3 regions of the Bradyrhizobium symbiodeficiens genome follow, and region 2 is predicted to be linked to each of the others. Evidence: predicted binding sites of a transcription regulator. Region 2 holds the regulator's gene; each other region holds the start of a gene.

Region 1 (7,566 bases), 3.2 Mb from region 2:
TGCTCGCGGCGCCCGCCACGCTCGACCGCGTCTATGATTTCGGCGCCGAAGCCTTCGACGCCGTGTTCGACACGCTGCGCATGACCACGCCCTGCATCGTGCTCGACGTCCCCCACCAATGGTCCGGCTGGACCCGGCGCGCGCTGGTGAACGCCGACGACATCCTCATCGTGGCCGAGCCGGATCTTGCCAATTTGCGCAACACCAAGAACATGCTGAGTGTGCTGAAGGCGGCGCGGCCGAACGACCGGCCGCCGCTGTACTGCATCAACCAGGTCGGTATGCACAAGCGCGCGGAGATCGACGTCAAATCGTTCGCCAAGACCATGGAAAGCCAACCGATCGCGGTGATCCCGTTCGATTCGAAACTGTTCTCGACCGCGGCCAATAACGGCCAGATGATCGCGGAGGTCTCCAAGAGCCACCGCACCACCGAGCTGTTCCAGAACATGGCGAACCGCCTCGCCGGCCGCGGCGAGGTCAAGAAGCCGAAGCGCTCGCTGCTCGGGCCGCTGCTGAAGAAGCTGAAGGGCAGGTCAAGCCGCAACTCCGCGCCGCATCGCAAGGCGTCATAAGGGTACACAGAAAGGGGCGGATTATTTGTCCGCCCGCTGCTGCTGCTTCTTCGCCAGCAACTGCCGCAGCGCCGCGACCTTGGCGGCTGCCTGGTCCGGCGGCAAATCTGCCTTGACGAGGATTTCGGCCTCGGCCTCACGGCCCTGCAATCCCAGCACCAGCGCGAGATTGGCGCGGATCCGCGCATCGTTCTGATTGCGCTGATAAGCGCGGCCGAGCACCTGCTCGGCCTTCGGCAGATTGTTTTCCAGCATATAGGACAGGCCGAGATTGGACAGCACGGTCGGCTCGTCCGGCACGATCTTCAACGCCGCGGCATAATATTGCTGCGCCTCCTCGTTACGGCCGAGCTGATCGAGCGCCGCACCCTGCGCCGACAGGATGCGCCAATCCGGATCCTCGGGCGTGTGCGCGCGGCTGAGGACGTCGAAGGCCTGCTGGAAACTGCCGCTGTCGGCGAGCGCGCGGCCGTAGCCGGCGAGCAGCGCCTTGTTGCTGGGATGGGCGAGCACCGCCTGCTCCATGACCGCAACCGCCTGCGCGCGCTGGCCGCTCTCGCGCAACGCCTTGCCGTAGGCGAGCGCAACGTTGGGATCACTGGGCTTGGCGCGATAGCGCTCGCGCAACGCGTCCAATTCGGGCCTGGCGTCGGCCTTGGCAGCCGTTTCCGATCTGACACCAAGCGCGCCGGTCACATCCTCGATGCCCGCGGTCTGGCAGCCGCCGAGGGCTAGGGCGAGAAAGGCGGGAAACAGCAATCTCGCCGGGGGAGAGGCGAGGGGCGAACGCTTGGACATACTCTGATCACTCGGCAACAGATCAGAGATGCTTACCGATTAACGCTAAAGTCCCGTTAAGGAAGCGGCCTGCGAGAGCTCAGTCGGTGAACTCGGCACCGAATTCGCAGCCGATGCGCCAGCGCAGGCGGCACTGGCGGGAATAGTCGGGGGCGAAGATGATGGTGAATTGCGGCGGCACTTCCAGGAATTCCGCTACCACTTTCACGCCGCCATCCGAAATATCGGTGATCGTGCAGTCCCGCGGCAGCGAGCCCGCGCCAAAATGGATCTTGGCGAGCCGGCTGCACATCCGACGTTCGCTTCTCCGGCGATTTGCAAGCATTTGAACTGTTCACCCGTTGACCACGGCCCATCCCGCAAGCGTAGGAGTAGCTGACAATTGTTGGGATGTGCTGAGTGGAGCCGGTTGCATTCGAGGCGTAGTGTCGGCGTGGCGTTTACGATTGGTTAGAGGATTGGTCGCCGCGCAGGATCGTTCCCGTATTGTTCTTGCGCAAGGTGGCCGGCTATGCTACCCCTAATTGTGAAAAGGGGCAGGCTGGTTTGAGCATGGTTCAGCGGGTTTCCACCGTCGCCTTTGAGGGGATCGAGGCCCGTGCGGTCGACGTGCAGGTGCAGGTCGCGCCCGGTTTGCCGGCGTTCGCGATCGTCGGCCTGCCGGACAAGGCGGTGTCGGAGGCGCGCGAGCGGGTGCGCTCGGCGCTGATCGCCTCGGGGCTGGCGCTGCCGGCGCGCCGGATCATCGTCAATCTGGCGCCGGCCGACCTCCCGAAGGAAGGCAGCCATTACGATCTACCGATCGCGCTCGGGCTGATGGCGGCGATCGGCGCGATCCCGCCGGATGCACTGACCGGCTTCACCGTGCTCGGCGAGCTCGGTCTCGACGGCTCGATCGCGCCCGTGGCCGGCGTTCTTCCCGCCGCGTTCGGCGCCAATATGCGCGAGGAAGGGCTGATCTGCCCAGCCTCGTGCGGTTCCGAAGCGGCGTGGGCGAGCCCGGACATCCAGATCATCGCGGCAAGCTCGCTGATCCAGATCGCCAACCACTTCAAGGGCACGCAGGTGCTGTCGCGGCCGTCGCCGAAGGTGCACGAGCCCGCCGCCTCCACACTCGATTTGCGCGACATCAAGGGTCAGGAAAGCGCCAAACGGGCGCTGGAGATCGCGGCCGCAGGCGGCCATCATCTGCTCATGATCGGCGCGCCCGGCGCCGGCAAATCGATGCTGGCGGCGCGGCTGCCCTCGATCCTGCCGCCGCTGTCGCCGGGCGAACTGCTGGAGGTCTCGATGATCGCCTCCGTGGCCGGCGAGATCAAGGACGGCGCGCTGACCGCGCGGCGGCCATTCCGCTCGCCGCATCATTCCGCGAGCATGGCCGCGCTCACCGGCGGCGGCATGCGCGCAAAACCCGGCGAGATCTCGCTGGCGCATCAGGGCGTGCTGTTCCTCGACGAATTGCCGGAGTTTGATCCGCGCGTGCTGGATTCGCTGCGGCAGCCTCTGGAGAACGGCGAGGTCGCGGTGTCGCGCGCCAATCATCGCGTCACTTACCCCGCGCGCTTCATGCTGGTCGCAGCGATGAATCCGTGCCGCTGCGGCAACGCCTTCGAGCCCGGCTATGCCTGCAAGCGCGGCCGCCTCGATCGCTGCACCGGCGACTACCAGGCGCGCATCTCCGGCCCGCTGATGGACCGGATCGATCTGCGCATCGAAGTTCCCGCCGTGACCGCCGCCGATCTGATCCTGCCGCCGCCGGCGGAAGGCTCCGCCGAAGTCGCCGCCCGTGTGGCGGCCGCGCGCGACATCCAGCTCGCGCGTTATGCCGATGCCGGCCTGCCCAAGGTTCGCACCAATGCCGAAGCCCCGGCCTCCGTGCTGGAAGAGATCGCAAAGCCGGACGCGCAAGGCCAGAAGCTGCTGCGCGAAGCCGCCGAAACCATGCGGCTGTCGGCGCGCGGCTATCACCGCGTGCTGCGGGTGGCGCGCACGCTCGCCGACCTCGATCGCGCCGACAAGATCGGCCGGTTGCATCTGGCCGAAGCGCTGTCCTACCGCGCACTCGCGGAGGATGTGCGGCAGCTGGCTTGATCATTCCACGCCATCAACCCGGCGGTAACGAGTTTCCTTTACGCTCTGCAAACCATAAGGCCCACTGAGTTCCCGTACCGGGCCCGGCGAGTAGAGCGTCATGTTGCGTTTCAAGATCCTGGCCTCGGTTGTTCCCTTGTTGGCGGCTGCGGTGTTCGCGCGCTCGGAGATCGGATCGGTCTCGCATCCCTGCATCGCCCTCGGCGAAACCTCGATCGAGCTCACCTCGCTGTTCTGGACCGCCGGCGTCCATGTCGCCTTCACCGAAGATCCCGCCCGGGCCACGGTGCGGGTTCAGATCACCGACGATGCCGACGCCGCGGACTTTGTCGTGGTCGACGACGGTCTCGGGTCCGAGCCGGAGTCCTGCCAGGCCAATCCCTCGACGCGCCTGGTCTCGATTGCCGCTCAGCCCGTCGATGGCGGCCAGGTGATCTATCTCTCCACTGAGGGTCCGGCGGATTACCGCATCTATGTGCGCTCGAAGTCGTTTTCGCAGCGCGAGGCCGCGGCGCTGATCGTCGGCGCCCATGGCGGCCATCGCCCGCTCCCGCTTCAGGCCGCTTCGCTCTGACGCGCGCCGGGATCTTGAGGCGTTAACACCTCGTCAACCCTGTTTGGAGGCGACGCCAAAGCCTCAAGCTGTTCGCAAGGTCGGCGCGACATCGTCGCAGCCGGCGGGTGGCAGGATTCCACAAAAAGAGTCGGGGTCGGTGGCGATGGGTCGGACGTTCCGGATCAAGGTGCGCATGCGCCGCTTCAGGCGACAGCATCCCCGTATCGCCTTCGCGATCCGCTCCTTCATGATTTTCTCGGCGACCTTCGGCGGCGCCTACGGTTTCGTGTCCGGCAGCCGGTCCGAGAACTCCGGTTACGATCCCTACACCTTTGCGATCGGCGCGAGCTTCCTGTTCGCGCTCGCTTGCCTCGGTCTTGCGACGCTGAGCATGCGCCTGCGCTTCGTGAACAAGCGGCTGCGTACGCTTGCCGCCCACAACGAGGCGCTGATCGATCGCAATTGGGAGCTGAAGGAAGCGGAAGAACGCGCCCGCAGCCTGTTCGAGCAGCAGGGCGACCTCATCGTGCTGCGCGCTACCGATGGCCGCATCACCTTTGCCAACGACGCCTATTGCACGCTGGCAGCACAGGCGCGCAGCGCGCTGGTCGGCACGCGTTTCGATTTCGACCTGCTGGAGCAGGGCGACAGCGCCCGCGAGAGCAGCGGCACACGCATCCACGACCAGAAGATCGCAACCCCGCTCGGCGCGCGCTGGATCGCCTGGCGCGAAAGCTATGTCCGCCTCGATGCCGGACAGCCCGCCGAATTGCAGAGCGTGGGGCGCGACGTCACCGACCGCACCGAGACCGAACGCGCCCTGTCCGACGCGCGCGACCAGGCCGACGCCGCCAACCGTGCCAAATCGCGCTTCCTCGCGATGGCCTCGCACGAAATCCGCACCCCCCTGAACGGCATCATCGGCATGGGCGGCCTCCTGCTCGACACCACGCTGACCCAGGAGCAGGCGACCTATGCCAAAGCGGTGAAAACCTCGGGCGAAGCCTTAATGGCGCTGATCGAGGAACTGCTCGATTATTCCAAGATCGAGGCCGGCAAGCTCGATCTCGAACAGCGTCCCTTCGCGCTCTCGACCCTGATCGAGGAGATCACCGAGCTGCTCGCGCCGCGCGCGCAGGCCAAGTCGCTCGAGATCGCCGCCTATGTCGACGAACGCCTGCCGCTCGAGGTGGTCGGCGATGCCGCGCGGCTGCGCCAGGTGCTGCTCAACCTCGCCGGCAACGCCATCAAGTTCACAAGCATCGGCGGCGTCGCGCTGATCGTCGAGCCAGGCATCTGGCCGAACGAGATCAGCTTCCTGGTCCGCGACACCGGCATCGGCATTGCGCCGGAGGCGCAGCAGCGCATCTTCCGCGAATTCGAGCAGGCCGACGAACGCATCGCCCGCACCTATGGCGGCACCGGGCTTGGCCTTTCCATCAGCGAGCGCATCGTCAAGCGCATGGGCGGCCGGATCACGCTCGTGAGCGAGCCGGGCAAAGGTTCGACCTTCGAGATCGCGGTGCCGCTACCGCCGTCGCAAGCCAGCGCGGGGCAGACGGCCTTTCCAAGCCCCGACCTCGCCGGCAAGTCGATGCTTCTCGTCGCCGACGGCATCGAGGCCTCGCTGATCGCGCGACGCCTCGAGCGCTGGGGTGGCCAGACCTGCATGGTTGCGGATGTGGCGGTCGCCGAAGCGCTGCTGCCGGAACGCTCATGGCACGCGGTGCTGATCGATCGTGCGGTCGGCCCCGCCGCGGCCGACCAGCTGGGCGAAATGGCCCGTGCGCATGCGCTGCAGCGTCTCGTGCTGCTGACGTCGGGCTCGCGCCATGAAAAGCTGTCGCCGGCCTTCACCGGCTTTCTGGTGAAGCCGTTGCGGGCGGCCTCGCTCGCTGCGCGCCTCGCGCTGACGCCGGAGGTCGCCTCACCAGATCTCGCGCCGGAACCGCCGGCTGACGCCGCCGGCGCGGCCGCTTCGAAAGGCCTGTCGATCCTCGTCGCCGAGGACAATGAGATCAATGCGCTGTTGATGCGCTCGCTGCTGACGAAGCTCGGCCATCGCGTCGTCATCGCGGTGCACGGCGAGGCCGCGCTGGAGTCCTGGCTCGCCGCATCATCGGCCGGCACGCCCTATGATCTCGTGCTGATGGACATCCAGATGCCACAGCTCGACGGCATCGAGGCGACCAAGCGCATCCGCGCGCATGAGGCCGCGACCGGCGGCCACCACACGCCGATCCTCGCACTCACCGCCAATACTCTGGTGGAGGATCGCTATGCCTGCTTCGAGGCAGGCATGAATGGATTCCTGATCAAGCCGCTCGATCGCGACAAGTTGGACGAAGCGCTGGCAGGTCTTGCGGCGTCACGGCGGCTGGCCGTCTGATCCGGAATTTCGCGGGAACCTTCATCGCGGCGACAATCGATAATTGAAATCGGCCGCATTGCGCGTCACCATAGCTGGGGGCGTTTTGCAACGAAGGACTTTGCGCATGAACGTGCTTTGCCGCCTCGCACTCGTTGTTTTTCTCGCTGGAATGTCCCGCCCCGCCGTAGCCGATACGCCGGAGCTCATCGCCTCGCTCAAGCAAGGCGGCTTTGTCCTGATCTTTCGGCACACCGCCACCGACGACAGCCAGAAGGATGTTTACCCCTTCAAGTTCGACGACATGAGCGCGCAGCGCCAGCTCAGCGACAAGGGCAGGGACATGGCACGACAGATTGGGACGGCCGTGAAGGAGCGTGCGATCCCGATCGGCGATGTCTATACCAGCCGGCTCAACCGCGCGATCGAGGCCGGCAAACTGATCACCGGCCGCGAGGTCAAGCCGGTTGACGCCTTGACGGACAGCAGCAACGCCAGCGCATCGGGAATGGCAAACCCGACCGGTGCCAATGCAAAGGCCGGACAGGCTGTGCGTCAGCTCGTCGACGCGCCGCCGAGTGCCGGAACCAACACCTTCCTGGTCACCCACAAGACCAACATCGCCGATGCCTTCGGTAAGGAGGCCGGCGACGTGCAGGAAGGAGAAGCTTTCGTCTACAAGGCCGGCTCCTCGGGCTCCGCCACCTTTGCTGGACGCATCAAAATCGCCGATTGGACAGCGAAGACCGGCAAGTGACCGAACGCGGCGGCCGGTGCGACGGAGGCGGAGCGTGACTTGCCGCTCCGCCTCCGTCCTGTGATACCAACGTCCCGATGGGTGCGACTGGAGGACCGGCGACACGTGAAAACATCGGAAGACCGCTCATTCCTGGTCTGGCTTGGCGTCATCTCCATCGCGTTCGGCTGGGTGCTTTGGCCATTTTCCGGCGCATTGCTGTGGGCCACGCTGCTGGCGATCATTTTCGCGCCATTCTATCGACGGTGCCTGGAAACATTGCCGGGATGGCATAATCTCGCCGCACTTTTCACCGTGATCGTCGTGGTCGTCATGGTCCTGATCCCCATCGGGGTCGTGATCGCTTCGCTCGTCGACCAAGGTGGCGAGGTGGTTCAGCGCGTTCAGACCGGCGAGATCGATCTGACTCATCCGCTACAGC
Region 2 (7,566 bases):
GCTCGCTGCTGCCCGCGCCGCCCATACACCACCGTGCGGGCTGGCTACCAGAAGGGTCAGACACGCTCCAGAGAGCGCGCCCAGGGGGAACAGCAGGGATTTCCGCATGGATCGACTGGCCTTCTTGTTTGCTCGGCGGTTGCTAGCGCTTGTCTCTGGAGACTTGGGACTCGCCCTGCAAGTGGCGATCCAGTCTGCTTCTCACAATACCATTCTGGTTTCTTCATGGCCGGGATGCCACGCCGGCGGGTACATCGCAGAAATCGCTTCGTCCGGACCTAAACTTTTGGCAACGTTGCAGGACTGGGCCGCCCCCATAGACACCCTACAGGGGGAATCGGTGCGCCGGTCCACGCCTCGCAGCCATGTCATTTTAGGATGGTTTTGGAGCGCTGGACGGGTTAGGCGATGACACAAGGCTTCAAATTCTCGGGAGGATAACAATGAACGAAGCACCCCGGATCCAACCGGAACGGAACGTCGAACTCGGCGCCAGCAACGAGCCGTTTCAGAACCTGCACGAATTCGTCCGAAAAGCGCGGGCCAACCTCAACCAGAACGCCTGGGACTACATCGTCGGCGCCGCCGAGACCGAAACCACGATGCGCCGCAACCGGATGGCGCTGGACGAGATCGCCTTCCGGCCGCGGGTGCTGCGCGACGTCCGCAAGGTCGACGGCTCGGTTCAGCAGTTCGGCCGCAGGATGCGCCTGCCGGTGGTGCTCGCCCCCGTCGGCGCGCTCGAGATCTTCGATCCGGATGGCGCGGCGAGCGTCGCGCGTGCTGCCGGCACCTTCGGTGCGGCGCACATGCTGAGCTCGGTGTCCGAGCCCGGCCTGGAGCAGACCGCCGAAGCCGCTCCCGATGCGCTCCGGCTCTATCAGCTCTATGTCCGCGGAGACGACGCTTTTGTCGCCGATGTCGTCAGCCGCACCGAGAAGAACGGCTATGCCGGCTTCTGCCTGACCGTCGATACCGCCCACTACAGCCGTCGTGAGCGTGACATCGCCAAGCGCTACGTTCGAGAGAGCCGCCTGCGCGCCACGGGCGGCGATTTCCAGAAGGGCCTGGAGTGGCGGACCGTGAAGATGATCAAGGACAAGTTCAAGATCCCGCTGATCCTGAAGGGCATCGCCACCGCCGAGGACGCCCGGATCGCGGTCGACCACGGTGTCGAATGGATCTACGTCTCCAACCATGGCGGCCGCCAGCTCGACCACGGCCGCGGTGCCATGCATGTGCTGCCCGAGATCGTCGAAGCCGTGAAGGGCCGCGCCAAGATCATGGTCGACGGCGGCGTCTGTCGCGGCACCGACATCGTCAAGGCGATCGCGGCAGGCGCGGACATGGTCGGCATCGGACGGCTGCAATGCTGGGCGCTGGCTGCGGCGGGCGAAGCCGGCGTCGCGCGGATGCTGGAGCTGCTGGAGGACGAGGTGCTGCGCTGCCTCGGCCTTTTGGGCGCAACGTCATTCGCGGAGGTCGACAAAGCCTGCCTGCATCCGGCGACCGCCACCAACGCGCCGAGCGTGTTCAGCGCATTCCCGCTGTTCGACCACGATCCGTACCGTTACTGAGTGAAAGGATGCAGGTGACATCGCTCTCTCCCGGCAGCGCGGATGCGCTGCTGTTCGATCTCGGGCGCGTGGTGCTCGACATCGACTTCTCCAAGGCGATCGCCTGCTGGGCAGGACATGCCGGCTGCCAGCCCGAGGCCATCGTCGCGCGCTATGTGCGTGACGAGGCCTACCGGCTGCATGAGGTCGGCAAGATCAGCGACGAGGATTATTTCGCCTCGCTGCGTGCTTCTCTCGGCATCGGCATTTCGGACGCGCAATTCCTGGAAGGCTGGAACGCGATCTTCGCCGGAGAGATGCCTGACATTGCCGAGCTGTTGCCGCGTGCGGCGAAGCAGATGCCGCTCTACGCCTTCTCCAACACCAACCGGCCGCATGTCGACTATTTCTCCAGGGAATATGGCGAACTGCTCGGCCATTTCCGCGCGCTGTATCTGTCGTCCAGCATCGGCCTGCGCAAACCGGATGCGGAGGCCTTCGACCACGTCGTCACCGCGATCGGCGTGCCCGCGGAACGCATCGTGTTCTTCGATGACCTCGCCGAGAATGTCGAGGGCGCGCGGGTACGCGGCCTGACGGCAGTGCATGTGACGTCGCCACGCGACGTTGGAAACGCCCTGAAGGCGTTGGGCATCTGAAAAAGCCCGCCATCACACCCAGCTTCAGACACGCTTTCAGGAACCAAATCTGCAACAGATCGGGAACCTGATCGCTTTGTGCATTTTTATACAGAGTTCCGGGAACGGAATACCTCCCTTCGGACTCATCACTCCGTTGGGACTTCTACATCGGACTTATCGACGTGCTGGGCAAAACCTATCTCACCAAGCAGGCCTCTCTGCTGCTCGAATTCGCCAGAACGACCTCGGATTCGGACCTTTCCGCCAAGCTGATCAGCAAGGCCGCCGACCTGAAATCCCAGGCCGATCCGCTGCCGGACAAGGATCAAGGCCCAAAGGCTCCCGACGTCGCATTTGTCAGCCCGGATGCGCCGAGCAGGCGTTGAGCGAGCAAGCCGTGGCGGCCGTCATTCTCGTCCTCGGGATGGCCCCATTCTGCCGATCGGTCTCATCGTCTGGATGATGCGACGCCAAGCCCGAGCCTTCCTTCGATATGGGCTGCAAGCTACAGGATGGGCGTCCTGCTCCGCAATTTTGCCTCCGCCTCCGCGCTCGGTTAGAACACTGTCGGAACATTTCGTCCGAACGTGCCGAGCAGGAGTTTCGCCGTGGCCTTGATGCCGGTTTCCGACGCCCTTGCCGCGGTGCTGGCGGACGTTGAGCCGCTGCCTGAACAGATGGTTTCGCTCGACGAAGCCCACCACCGGGTGCTCGCGCGTGACGTCGCCGCGCGGCGCACGCAGCCGCCGCAAGCCATGTCGGCGATGGACGGCTACGCCGTGCGCGCGGCCGACGCGGCAGCGATCGATTCCAGGTTGACTGTCATCGGTGAGGTCGCAGCCGGCCGTCCGTTCACAGGACGGGTCGGCGCCGGCGAAGCCGTGCGGATCTTCACTGGCGGTGTCGTTCCCGACGGCGCAGACGCGGTCGTGATTCAGGAGGACACCATTGCGGACGGCAAGAGCGTCACGATCAAGGAAGCTGCGAGCGTGGGTCGGCACATCCGCCCCGCCGGCGTCGATTTCCGAGAGGGTGATGTCCTCTTGCGCAAAGGGACCCGACTGACAGAGCGCGACCTCGCGCTCGCAGCGGCAATGAACCATCCGCAGCTTGCCGTCTGCCGCCGCCCGAAGGTCGCGATCCTCGCCACCGGTGACGAACTGGTGATGCCGGGCGCCACACCCGGGCACGGCCAGATCGTCTATTCCAACGGCTTCGCCCTGCATGCGCTCGCCAGACAGGAAGGGGCCGAGACAATCGACCTCGGCATCGCCGCCGACACGCTAGCCGCCACCACCGCCGGCATCCGCCGCGCGCGCGAAAGCGGCGCCGACATCCTGATCACGACCGGGGGCGCATCGGTGGGCGACCACGATCTGGTCCAGCAGGCGCTCACGGACGAAGGCATCGCGATGGCGTTCTGGAAGATCGCGATGCGGCCCGGCAAGCCGATGATGCACGGACGGCTGGGGACGATGGGCGTGATCGGCCTGCCCGGCAATCCCGTGTCGTCCTACGTGTGCGCCTTCCTGTTCATGGTACCGCTGATTCGCGCGCTGTCGGGCCGTTCGGTGATTCATCATCATCGCGAGCGCGCCGTGCTGGGCCGCGATCTCGGTGCCAACGACCAGCGCGAGGACTATCTGCGCGCGCGCCTGGAGCTGCGCAACGACGGCACGCTCGTCGCTCTTCCCGTCAGCCATCAGGATTCCTCTCTGCTTGCGAATCTTGCTGCGGCACAGGTACTTCTCGTGCGCGCACCGTTTGCGCCGAAGGCCGAGGCCGGCAGCCCCTGCGAGGTGCTGCGGCTCCCCGTCTGACCTGCGCGGCCACACGCATTCCGCGCGCTTCGTTCTGTTCACGCTAAATTAAGCAGTTGCGGAACATGTATCGAACATATAGTGTCCGTTCATGATTTGTTTCGAGGATGTAGCGGCTTATAGCTGAACTCATCCGTCTCGGAATCGAACGACATCAACCGGGGGACTTTGGTCGAGATGCTAACGCGCAAACAATACGAGCTTCTGCGGTTCATCAGCGAACGTCTGAAGGAAAGCGGCGTGCCGCCGTCCTTCGACGAGATGAAGGATGCGCTCGACCTGCGCTCGAAGTCAGGCATCCACCGCCTGATCACCGCGCTCGAGGAGCGCGGCTTCATCCGCCGCCTGCCCAACCGCGCCCGGGCGATCGAAGTGATCAAGCTGCCGGAGCTCCAGGCTGCCGCCGGCACCCGACGCGGCTTCACGCCAAGCGTCATCGAGGGCAATCTCGGCAAGGTACGCGCGAGCTCCAGCCCGTCCGCAGACGAGGGCGAGCGGCCCGTTGCGGTGCCCGTGATGGGCCGCATCGCGGCCGGCACCCCGATCGAGGCGCTGCAGACCCGCAGCCACACCATCAGCGTACCGCCCGACATGCTCGGCTCCGGCGAGCATTACGCACTCGAAGTGCGCGGCGATTCCATGGTCGAGGCCGGCATCCTCGACGGCGACATGGCGCTGATCCAGCGCAACGAGAGCGCCGATACCGGCGACATCGTCGTGGCGCTGATCGACGACGAGGAAGCCACGCTCAAGCGCTTCCGCCGCCGCGGCGCCTCGATTGCCCTGGAGCCCGCCAATGCCGCGTATGAGGTGCGCATCCTGCCGCCGAACCGCGTGAAGATTCAGGGCAAGCTGATCGGGCTGTACCGCAAGTACTGAGTCCAGAAGCCCTCGATCAAGAAGTCTTTGCGCCTCGTGCGTGCGGCTTCGATCGGCATCGCCGATCAGAGATTGGAGCGGATGATGGTCCGCTCCGGCTGGATAGTCTTTCTGGTATTGCACAGACTATCCGGCCCTATTCTTCCGCAGCGGCATCATCGGCCGGGCGCGCGAAGAAGCATTGCCCCCTTTCCCCCACGACGCGATCAATCTGTTTGAACGCATACGCTTCGCCTGCGGGCCGCCGACACGCGCCTGCCGAATGCATGGGCGCCAACTTTGTTCCTATTGAATTCGGGAAAGATAATGTGATCTCGGCTCGCCGATCCGAGCCGCAGATTTGCCTACAACCAGGCAGACCGTCACGTGCTTCCACTCTGGTAGGGGCCTGCGCCTCCAAAAGAGGTGCGGGTCGCTATCTCTGCATTGAGGAGCACCCGATGTGTGACTACAGCCTGCATGCCGTCGCGACGCGCCCCGCAGAAGTCGGCGAGACGATCGTCACGACAACGTTCCGCGGCACCTCGACACGCGGCTTCGCCTCCGAAGCCGATCTCTCCGTCGCGGTCTGCCTGCTGCCGGGAACGGAGCTCGCCTTCGCCGACAACGTCCGTTACGATAACCGTTGGATCTGGACGCGCACCGTCAACTCCCGCGTCGGCAAGTTCGGCAAGATCGATCCGCACATTCCCGATCGCCACCATGACGCGATCGAATTCCCGGACGGCAAATCCGTGCTGGTGACGCAGCTCGTCGAAGGCCAGCGCGCAACCGTGCTGCAGCTGCCGGTGACCCAGCCGGTCAGCGAGCGCAACCGTGAGATCATCGCCGACAGCCGCCCGACGGTCACGCGACTGCCGATCGGCTGACAGGGACTTTAGTCCTCCGCCTGAAGATCGGCCTCCGCGGGGGTCGCATCCTTGCTGCGCGGAGTCGCTGCCCTTGGCATGAGCGCTCCTTCGAAATCTCCCTCGCCGGCAGCCGCCGGCGACCAGGGACGGTTCGTGCCCCTCGCCCTCACCGCCTGAACCGAAAAGCCGTCGCCACGCTGCGTCAAGGCCAGCGCGCCCTGGCGACCAAGCCGCTGCCGATCCACCACCATCGCCGCACAATCAGGCGGCGCGGGCCGTGACGTCACCACCAGTGCGGCCCGGCTGCAATCATCCGCCAGCGCATCGATGCGCGAGGCCAGCGCGACCAGCCGACCGTCGGCGAGCGGCGTGACGCAGCCGGACTCGTCGCACGATATGCCGCTCGCCAGCGCGCCACTGCCGGCATCGCGCGGATCGGCGTCAGCAGACAGCCATTCCCTCAGCAGGAAATTGTCCTTGCCCGTCCTGATCAGATGCAAGCGCCCGTCCCCGCCCCTCACCGCGACGCTCGCGCCGTCCCCTGCGATCAGGATATCGGGCTGCCGCACCGACAGTCCCCAGCCGATGGCAGCCAGCAGCACCACGGCACCGCACCAGCGCAAGGGCGTGCGCAACAGGCCCATCACGATGATCCCCAGGCTCGCTGCAATCAGCGGCGCGATACCGAACGCGGGGATGCGGCCGACGGCGCCCGGCAATGCCGTCACCCAGCGCGAGACCACGACCATCCAGTCGATGCCGATCCCCATCAGCCACCAGAACACGCCGTCGAGCCCGAACGGCGCCGCGAGCAGGCCCAGCAGGCCGGCCGGCATCACCAGCGCCGAGACCACCGGCATTGCGCCGAGATTGGCGAGCACACCGTAGGGCGTGACGCGGTGGAAGTGAAAGGCAGCGTAGGGCGTGGTCGCAAGCCCCGCGATCAGCGAAGCCAGGAACAGCATCGCGATCTCGCGGCCGCCCCACATCGCGACGCGCGCGGTCGCCGAATGGTCTGGCGAGGCAAACAGGTTCGGCATGCCGATCTGCACCAGCGCGACGAGACCAAGCGTCGCGGCGAACGACATCTGAAAGCTCGGATGCACCAGCGCCTCCGGCGCGACCGCGAGCACGATCAGCGCCGCCACGGCGAGCGTGCGGAAGGTGATGGCGCGGCGATCGACCATCACCGCGATCAGCACCACCGCCGTCATGAAGAACGATCTTCGCGTCGCGACCTCCGCGCCAGACAGCAGCAGATAGAATGCAGCTGCGACCAGCGCCGCCGCGGCCGACCATTTCTTGATGGCGAAGCCGGCCGCCAGCCCCGGGATCAAGGCCAGCAGAGCGCGCACCGCGAAGAAGACGACGCCTGCGACCACCGCCATGTGATAGCCGGAGATCGAGAGCACGTGCCCGAGCCCCGAGATGAACATCGCGTCGTTGACGGGCGTGGAAATCGCATCGCGCCGCCCGGTCAGCAGCGCTGTCGCGATCGCGCGGTTGTCGCCCTCGAGCGTGGCGCGGATGCGGGCGTCGATCGCATCGCGCAGGCCCTGCATGAAGGCGGCATAACGCAGCCGCAAGCCGCCGGCATCAGGCGGGACGGAAGCGGTGATCGCGCCCATCACGAAGCCGGAGGCACCGATGCCCTGAAAGAACATATCGCGCGAAAAATCGTAGCTGCCGGGGCGTACCGGTGAGAGCGGCGGCATCAGCCGCGCCTTGAGCTGCACGAAGCTGCCGACCTCGGGCGCAGTGCCCTTGCGCACCGACAGGCGGACGCGCTCCAGCTTGACGTCGCTGCGCTGGGCCTCCA
Region 3 (7,566 bases), 1.9 Mb from region 2:
CGCTGAGGTCGTGCAGTCGCGCCATCTCGCCGAGCGAGCCGGCTGCATCCGCCGGGATCGCGCCGAGCGCGCGGCAGCCGTAGGAGACGCCGGCGTTCGCCGCTTCGACGCCAAACACCGCGAGCGCGGCCTCGGCCCGCTCCACGGCGCGCTCGCGCTCCAGTTCGAACACGGCTGCCACCGCGGCGCCGCCCTCCATCACGTAAGCGGCACTGGTTGCGACATAGCCGATCGCGACCGCGTCGAGATGGGCGTTGAACTGCGCCGCGAGCGAAATCGAGCCGTCGATCGCCGAGCGCATCGGGCGTTCGGTGGGGATGTGGACGAGAATGTCTTTGTACATGGCGCGCCTCCGAGGGACATCATCCGGTGGCCGCAGTTTTTCACTGTCGGAAGGACGCGCGTTGAGCTGCATCAAATGCGCGGGCGGCGATCTTCCGCGGGGCCGCGCGCGTTCTTTGCCAAGATTTAATCGGACGGACGGGACGTCGTAAGGTGACAGGGGCCATGTTGGAGACAAGGCGACACCTTACCAACATGGACATTTCGACATGAACGATCGCGTCAATTCCGACATCCCGACGTCCCGCAGGATCTTGAGGCCGCGCCGGCTGGCGCTGCTCGGCACCGTCGCCGCGCTCGGCGTGGCCGTTCTGGCGGTTTCTCCCGGCTCCTTGCCGTTCGGTCCGAGCTCTTTCATTGCGCCGGCCCAGGCCGCGGAATCCGCAACGACTCCGCCGGGCTTCGGTGATCTGGTCAGCAAGGTCAAGCCCGCCGTCATCTCGGTGCGGGTCAAGATCGACCAGGACAACGACAAGAGCGCGATGCTGCAACAGAACCGGATGGATCAGGACGAGGATTCTCCGTTCGACCAGTTCTCCCGGCAGTTCGGGTTCCGCGGCCCGGGCGGCATGAACGGCATGCCGCGCCAGCGCCATCAGATGATCACGGGCGAAGGCTCCGGCTTCTTCATCTCCGCCGACGGCTACGCCGTCACCAACAACCACGTCGTCGACCACGCCGAGTCGGTGCAGGTGACCCTGGATGACGGCACCAGCTACACCGCCAAGGTGGTCGGCACCGATCCGAAGACGGATCTCGCGCTGATCAAGGTCGACGGCAAGAAGGATTTTCCGTTCGTCAAATTCTCCGACCAGAAGCCGCGCATCGGCGACTGGGTGGTCGCGGTCGGCAATCCCTTCGGCCTCGGCGGCACCGTGACCGCCGGCATCGTCTCGGCCAGTGGCCGCGACATCGGCAACGGTCCCTATGACGACTTCATCCAGATCGATGCGCCCATCAACAAGGGCAATTCCGGCGGCCCGGCCTTCGACATGAACGGCAACGTGATCGGCGTGAACACCGCGATCTTCTCGCCCTCCGGCGGTTCGGTCGGCATCGGGTTCGACATTCCGGCCTCGACCGCAAAGCTCGTCGTCGCGCAGCTGAAGGACAAGGGCGCGGTGACCCGTGGCTGGCTTGGTGTGCAAGTGCAGCCGGTCACCGCCGAGATCGCCGACAGCCTCGGGCTGAAGGACGCGCGCGGCGCCATCGTCGACAACCCGCAGGACGGCAGCCCGGCGGCGAAGGCCGGCATCGAGGCGGGTGACGTCATCACCGCCGTCAACGGCACGGCGGTCAAGGATTCGCGAGACCTTGCCCGCACGATCGCGACCCTTGCGCCCGGCAGCTCGGTGAAGCTCGACGTCTTCCACAAGGGCGACAGCAAAACGGTGACGCTGGCGCTCGGCGAGTTGCCGAACGAACGGCAAGCCAAGGCCGATGTTGGCAAGGAACAGTCGGCCCCCGGCACTCCGCGCCTCGGTCTTGCTCTGGCTCCGGCCGGTGACGTCCAGGGCGCCGGCCAGAAGGGCGTTGTCGTCACCGAGGTCGATCCGCAAGGTCCGGCGGCGCAGCGTGGCATCCAGACCGGCGACGTCATCCTCAATGTCGGCGGCAAGGCCGTCGCCAATGTCGGCGATGTCCGCTCCGAGCTGGCGCAGGCCAAATCGTCCGGCAAGCGCAGCGTGCTGTTGCAGGTCAGGAACGCGCAGGCGACCCGGTTCGTCGCGGTACCGCTCGCCTGAGGCGAATGTCGATCGGCATCGAACAAGAAAGGCGGCCCTCGTGGCCGCCTTTTCCGTTCGCCTTCAGGCTTGCTGGGATGCGATCGATAACATTCTCGTCAACGGCAGCGATGATGACCCGGTTCGTCCGAAAAAGCCGTGTTCGCTCATCAGAGTTCCGAATCGTGCAAGTCTCTGGAGGCAACGACGCCGCCGGCATGGGTTGCAAGCGTGGAACTTCGAACCCGCCGCCGCTTTGTGGAACTGGCCGCTCGTTCGCATGTGATCGGTGCCGACATGGATCGATTGAAGCTCTCGCTAAGGAGTGCGCTGCTCGTGGCGCCATTCGTGCTCTGGGGCGGAAACGCTCTCGGGCGGGACGACGGCCGCTACGCGGATTCACCCCTGAAGCCATGGTTCGACGGTTTGCGCAGCCACCTCGGCCCATGCTGCTCGGATGCGGACGGGTTTGCCGTCGCCGATCCCGACTGGGAGTCGCATAACGGGCATTATCGCGTGCGTCTCGACGGCGAGTGGATCGAGGTGCCGGACGAGGCCGTGATCACCGAACCGAACCTGGCCGGCCGCACCATGGTGTGGCCGGTGAAGACCGCGTTCGGGGTTTCGATCCGCTGCTTCATGCCAGGCAGCATGATCTGAGACGGATCGCCGTCAGCGTTTGCTGGATTTGCGCTTCGACGACTTCTTGGTTGTTCTCTTTGTTGTCGTCTTCTTGGTCGTCCTTTTCTTGGACGTTTTCTTCGCCGTTTTCTTGGCAGCCTTCTTCGGGACCTTCTTGCCCTTCTTGCGTGCCTTCGACAGTCCGATTGCGATTGCCTGCTTGCGGCTCTTCACGCGGCCGCCACGGCCTTTGCGCCCGCTCTTCGCGGTGCCCTTCTTGTAGCGGCGCATCTCGCTCTCGACATCGCTGCCGGAGCTGGGTGAGTAGCGGCGTTTCTTTGCCTTGCGTGCCATGCATGTTCTCCCTTGGCCGGGGAGAACCGATCGACAGGAGCATGGTTCCGAAAGCGCGCATCCAACGTTGCAGATGCGCGACGCAGACTAGAAGGAATTCGCCAGATCGATCTCGGCTTCCAGCACCTGAATGCGCCGGGCGGCCTCGCTGAACGACAGATCGCGCGCATATTGTGCGGGCTGATACGCCTCTTCGCTCAGCCGTTTCAACCTCAGCCCCTGCGTCCGCGTCATCTGCTCGGTGAGGAAAACCCGGGCGTCGTATCTACCTTGAACCTGCATGTCGCTTCTCCCTCCTGAAAATCGTGCCTTGACTATACGTTCTTATTTTGTTCTAACAAGCCATGGACAACAGAATTAATGAAATTCGACGTAAAATCAGCGCCTTGAGGCTTGAAATGGCCGGCGTCGAGGCGTCGGTGCGCGAGCTCATCAACGGCGATCGCGATTGCGCCCGGCAGGCCCTGGCGCAGATGGATCTGCGCCGGAAGGTCGACTTGCTGATCGGCGAATGGAAGGCTGCCGGCGGCGGCGGTGTCCTGCCTGACGTCCGCGACCGGGTGCGCCTTCGTCTTGTAAAGACAGCGGTCAATCCCGAGCGCGCGCGCACCCGGCGCTAAGACCTTTGGGGAGGGCGCCGTGGAGGAAGACCCGGACACTTACCGGATCTTGAGGTTGCGCGCCGAGATTCTCGAACTGGGCTCTGCCATCCGGCAATTGCAGCGTGCCGGTCTCGATGATGCTGCAGCCCAACTTCTGCTCGGACGCAAGCGGGCGCAGCTCGAGCATCTCGTGAAGACGAACTCTGCGGGCGGCCTTCAAGACCCGTGACATCCGACGCAGCTAGCGTGCGCGCAAGCGACGCACTGCACTGGATCTGCCTCTGCCGCTTACGTTTCAGCAGCCATCGAGGCCAGCCGCACATCCCCGTGAGCTGCGCCAGCGCACGGAACGGAAGCTGGGACGGCCGATTGACCGGGCTCCTGACACAGCAATGGAGCGTTCCATGGATATCAAAGGCAAGACCATTGCCATTCTCGCGACGAATGGTTTCGAGCAGTCGGAACTGGAGGTGCCGCGCGACCGTCTGAAGCAGGCTGGTGCTACGGTTCACGTGATCTCGCTTGCAGCCGGCGAGATCAAGGGCTGGGACAAGAAGGATTGGGGCGGCCGGTGACGGTCGACAAGACGCTGGACCAGGTTTCCAGCAGCGACTACGACGCCCTGGTATTGCCGGGTGGACAGATCAACCCCGACCTGCTTCGCCTCGAGCCGAAGGCATTGTCCTTCATCAAGGACGTCTTCAACGCGAAGAAGATCGTTGCCGCCGTCTGTCATGCGCCGTGGCTCCTGATCGAGACGGGCATCGCCAAGGGCCGCAAGATGACGTCCTACAAGTCCATCAAGACCGATGTCATCAATGCCGGCGCGGCATGGGAAGACTCGGCCGTGGTCGTCGACCAGGGCCTCATCACCTCGCGCAATCCCGGCGACCTGGAAGCGTTCAGCGCCAAGATCATCGAAGAAGTGAAGGAGGGCCGTCACGTGCAGCGCAACGCTGCCTGAGTGGCAGCAGCTCGCCTGCAACGAAAAAGCCCGCGTCGCCGCGGGGCTTTTGTTTGAGCTGGTCGGTCTGGGCCTACTTGGTATTGCTCATGCCCTTACCGTTCTGGTTCGTCATGGTGCCGCCCTGGTCCGAGCCGGGACCGGAACCGCCCTGGCCGGAGGGATCCGCCGCCTTGGAGGACTTGGTGTTGGCGCCGGTGGTCTGCGATGAGGACATCGATGATCCGTGTTTCGCCTTGTGCGACTTGGCCTGTGCGGCGAGCGGCGTGGCGGCGAGGCCGGTGGCCAATATTGCGGTGAGAACGAGCTTCGTGGTTGTCATGCGGGGAACTCCCTGAGTTAAATTGACGCAGGCAGCCAACCATTATTTACCGAAGGAGTTCCGGCAAACGCATCTCCCGCACGTCACGGACGCTTCAAGATTGCTTGTCCTCCATGAGGATGAACACAGCACCGGTGAGTGTGGCGCCGATCGCGAACGTCGTCACCAATGTGAGAGCGAAGACGAACGCGGCCTGGCTTCCGCCGTGATCGAGCAGGCTGGCAACGGCGGGATTGGACAGGATCAGCGTGAGGCTGAAGGTGAGGCCGAGGGCTGCGCCCATCAGCGCATGCGTCATCAGCTTGATGAGGCCGGCGGGTGAGATCAAGTCCGAAGATTTTTTTGCGCGCATGGGAACTGCATCCCGAATTGGCATGCAAACGCGGGCGATATTCACCGGTTCCAAACGGATGAAGGAATTGTCGTCACCGGCTTCATCCGACGTTCATGCCGGATTGACGAGGATGAGCCAGCAAAACGGGAACATTCGAAACGGGAACATTCGATATGGGTAAGGTCGTCTTTCTTTACCGCTCGCTGGCCTATCGCAACGCGGCTGCGGACATGCTGCGAAAGGCCCGCAAACTGCCGCGCGGCGCGGAGCGAAGTGCGGCCCGCCGCTACGCGAGGGCGCTGCGCGATCTCGCTCAGACGGAAGCCTGGCTCGAAGGACGCCTCGCCGAGGAAGCGCGGCCACAGCGGCGAACGAGGATGGTGGCGTCGGGCTAAGGCATGATCCGGAAAAGTGCGCAGCGGTTCTCCGAAAAGGTCATGCTCAAACGCCAACCTGAAGCGCGATGACGCTTCATCCTGACCGCATCGCGCTTCAGCCCGAGGCGCGTTGCAATTCGGACGCGCTTGCGACGTCGAATTTTCCGGGTGCGGTCGCCGCCGTCTTGCGTGTCAGCGGCACCTCCAGACGGCACAACAATCCCTCGGCTCGCCAATCGAATTGCGCCTGTCCACCCAGCTGGGACTCGACGCTCGCAAGCAGGCTCCGCGTGCCGAAGCCGCGAGACTTCGGGGCATGACGAGTGGACCGCCGGTTTCTTCCCAGTTCAGCGTCAGCAATTGGTCCTCGACTCGCCAGCCGATCGCGAGCCGACCCGACCTGGTCGAGAGGGCGCCGTACTTGGCCGAGTTGGTGAAGAGCTCGTGCAGCGCGAGCGCCAAGGTCTGGGCCGTCGTCGGCATCAACTGGACCTCCGGACCCGCCAACACGATCTGGCCGCCGAGCGAATAGGGCGCAAGCTCCTCGTCGATCAGCCTGGAGAGCTCGGCGCCCTGCCAGCTCGACAGCGACAGGATGGTGTGCACGCGCGCCAGCGCATTGATGCGTCCCTCCACGGCGTTGACATAGGCCTTGACCTCGTCGGCGCGGGTGAGGCGCACGATCGACTGCGCCAGCGCCAGCGCGTTCTTTGCGCGATGATCGACTTCCCGGGCCAGCAGATTCTGCCGTTCCTCGGCACGCTTGCGTTCGGTGATGTCCACGGTGACTCCGCTCACGCGCACGACGCGACTGCTGTCGTCCACCGTTGCTGCCGCCGTGCCCACGCACCATCGCACCTCTCCATCGGGCCGCAGGATGCGGAACTCGGTCTCATAGGCCCGCGTGCCCTTGTTGAACTCGGCAACCGCCTTGCGCAACTGATCGACGTCGTCGGGATGCAGCAGCGCCTGAACGTTGGCCGGGTTGACCGCGAAGCTTTCGGGGCTGACGCCAAAGATGCGATATTGCCCCTCGTCCCACATCCAGTCGCCGCTGATCCAGTCCCAATCCCAGGAGCCCATCTTGCCGGCGGCGATCGCCATGCTGCGCCGCTGCTCGCTTTCGCGCAGCCTCGCGGTGGAGTTCTCCAGTTCCGCGGTGCGTGCGCGGACGCGATCCTCGAGCTCCCGGTTCAGCCGTTCCAGCTCGCGGGTCTTGCGGTAGAGCTCGGCAAACACCTTGATCTTGGCGCGCAGCACCTCCGGCACGACCGGGACCGGCACGTAGTCGACCGCGCCCATCTCGTAGCCGCGCAAGCGGTCGATGTCGCTGACCTGGATGGCGGAGATGAAGATCATCGCCGTCTTCTGGAAGCGCGGATGCTCGCGGATCATCGCGGCGAGCTCGAAGCCGTCGAGTTCGGGCATGCAGACGTCGACCAGGATCACCGCGATCTCGGTCTTGAGCAGCACCTCCAGCGCCTCGCGTCCGGACGAGGCGATCACGAGGTTTTCGCCGAGTTCCTTCAATATCACCTCATAGGCGAGCAGCTTTGCGGGCTGGTCGTCGACGAGGAGGATGTTGACCTTTTCGTGGTCCATTCGTGGATCCAAACTCAACGGTGCAGCCACATGCGGATCGCAAGCAGCAATTGATCGGTGTTGACGGGTTTGGCGAGGTAGTCGGACGCGCCGGCCTCCAGGCACTTTTCGCGGTCGCCCTTCATCGCCTTGGCGGTCAGCGCGATGATCGGAAGGCGGGCGAAGGCCGGGTTTTCGCGAATGACACCGATAGTCTGGTAGCCATCCATCTGCGGCATCATGATGTCCATCAGCACGATGGCGATCTCCGGATTGGATTCGACCAGGGTGACGGCTTCACGGCCGGTCGTGGCCGTCAGCACCTTCATGCCACGCCGCTCCAGC

The links. The regulator LexA, encoded in region 2, represses DNA repair genes until DNA is damaged. The targets are predictions, from matches to a motif close to TGTTCNNNNTGTGTTCNG.
Region 1: CIT39_RS00850 (YifB family Mg chelatase-like AAA ATPase) is a predicted target of LexA. The motif match lies at 1,850-1,867, and genes of this name have one in related genera.
Region 3: CIT39_RS09720 (DUF3072 domain-containing protein) is a predicted target of LexA. The motif match lies at 3,361-3,378, and genes of this name have one in related genera.

Annotation. Positions count from the first base shown of each region.
Region 1 covers NZ_CP029427.2:180,380-187,945, forward strand. The annotation lists gene CIT39_RS00835 (CpaE/TadZ family protein) at 1-575, shown strand, start outside; gene CIT39_RS00840 (tetratricopeptide repeat protein) at 597-1,373, opposite strand; gene CIT39_RS00845 (PilZ domain-containing protein) at 1,453-1,698, opposite strand; gene CIT39_RS00850 (YifB family Mg chelatase-like AAA ATPase) at 1,926-3,464, shown strand; gene CIT39_RS00855 (hypothetical protein) at 3,565-4,038, shown strand; gene CIT39_RS00860 (ATP-binding protein) at 4,184-6,409, shown strand; gene CIT39_RS00865 (histidine phosphatase family protein) at 6,516-7,145, shown strand; gene CIT39_RS00870 (AI-2E family transporter) at 7,251-7,566, shown strand, end outside.
Region 2 covers NZ_CP029427.2:4,050,416-4,057,981, forward strand. The annotation lists gene CIT39_RS18795 (S41 family peptidase) at 1-108, opposite strand, end outside; gene CIT39_RS18800 (alpha-hydroxy acid oxidase) at 444-1,577, shown strand; gene CIT39_RS18805 (HAD family hydrolase) at 1,586-2,215, shown strand; gene CIT39_RS18810 (hypothetical protein) at 2,380-2,583, shown strand; gene CIT39_RS18815 (molybdopterin molybdotransferase MoeA) at 2,806-4,017, shown strand; gene lexA (transcriptional repressor LexA) at 4,195-4,896, shown strand; gene CIT39_RS18825 (hypothetical protein) at 5,337-5,765, shown strand; gene CIT39_RS18830 (ComEC/Rec2 family competence protein) at 5,774-7,566, opposite strand, start outside.
Region 3 covers NZ_CP029427.2:2,127,732-2,135,297, forward strand. The annotation lists gene CIT39_RS09700 (universal stress protein) at 1-343, opposite strand, end outside; gene CIT39_RS09705 (Do family serine endopeptidase) at 552-2,087, shown strand; gene CIT39_RS09710 (hypothetical protein) at 2,364-2,726, shown strand; gene CIT39_RS09715 (DUF6496 domain-containing protein) at 2,739-3,041, opposite strand; gene CIT39_RS09720 (DUF3072 domain-containing protein) at 3,129-3,323, opposite strand; gene CIT39_RS09725 (hypothetical protein) at 3,440-3,661, shown strand; gene CIT39_RS09730 (hypothetical protein) at 3,681-3,872, shown strand; partial or broken gene CIT39_RS09735 (type 1 glutamine amidotransferase domain-containing protein) at 4,048-4,607, shown strand; gene CIT39_RS09740 (hypothetical protein) at 4,681-4,929, opposite strand; gene CIT39_RS09745 (hypothetical protein) at 5,024-5,281, opposite strand; gene CIT39_RS09750 (hypothetical protein) at 5,437-5,658, shown strand; partial or broken gene CIT39_RS09755 (HWE histidine kinase domain-containing protein) at 5,756-7,242, opposite strand; gene CIT39_RS09760 (HAMP domain-containing protein) at 7,257-7,566, opposite strand, start outside.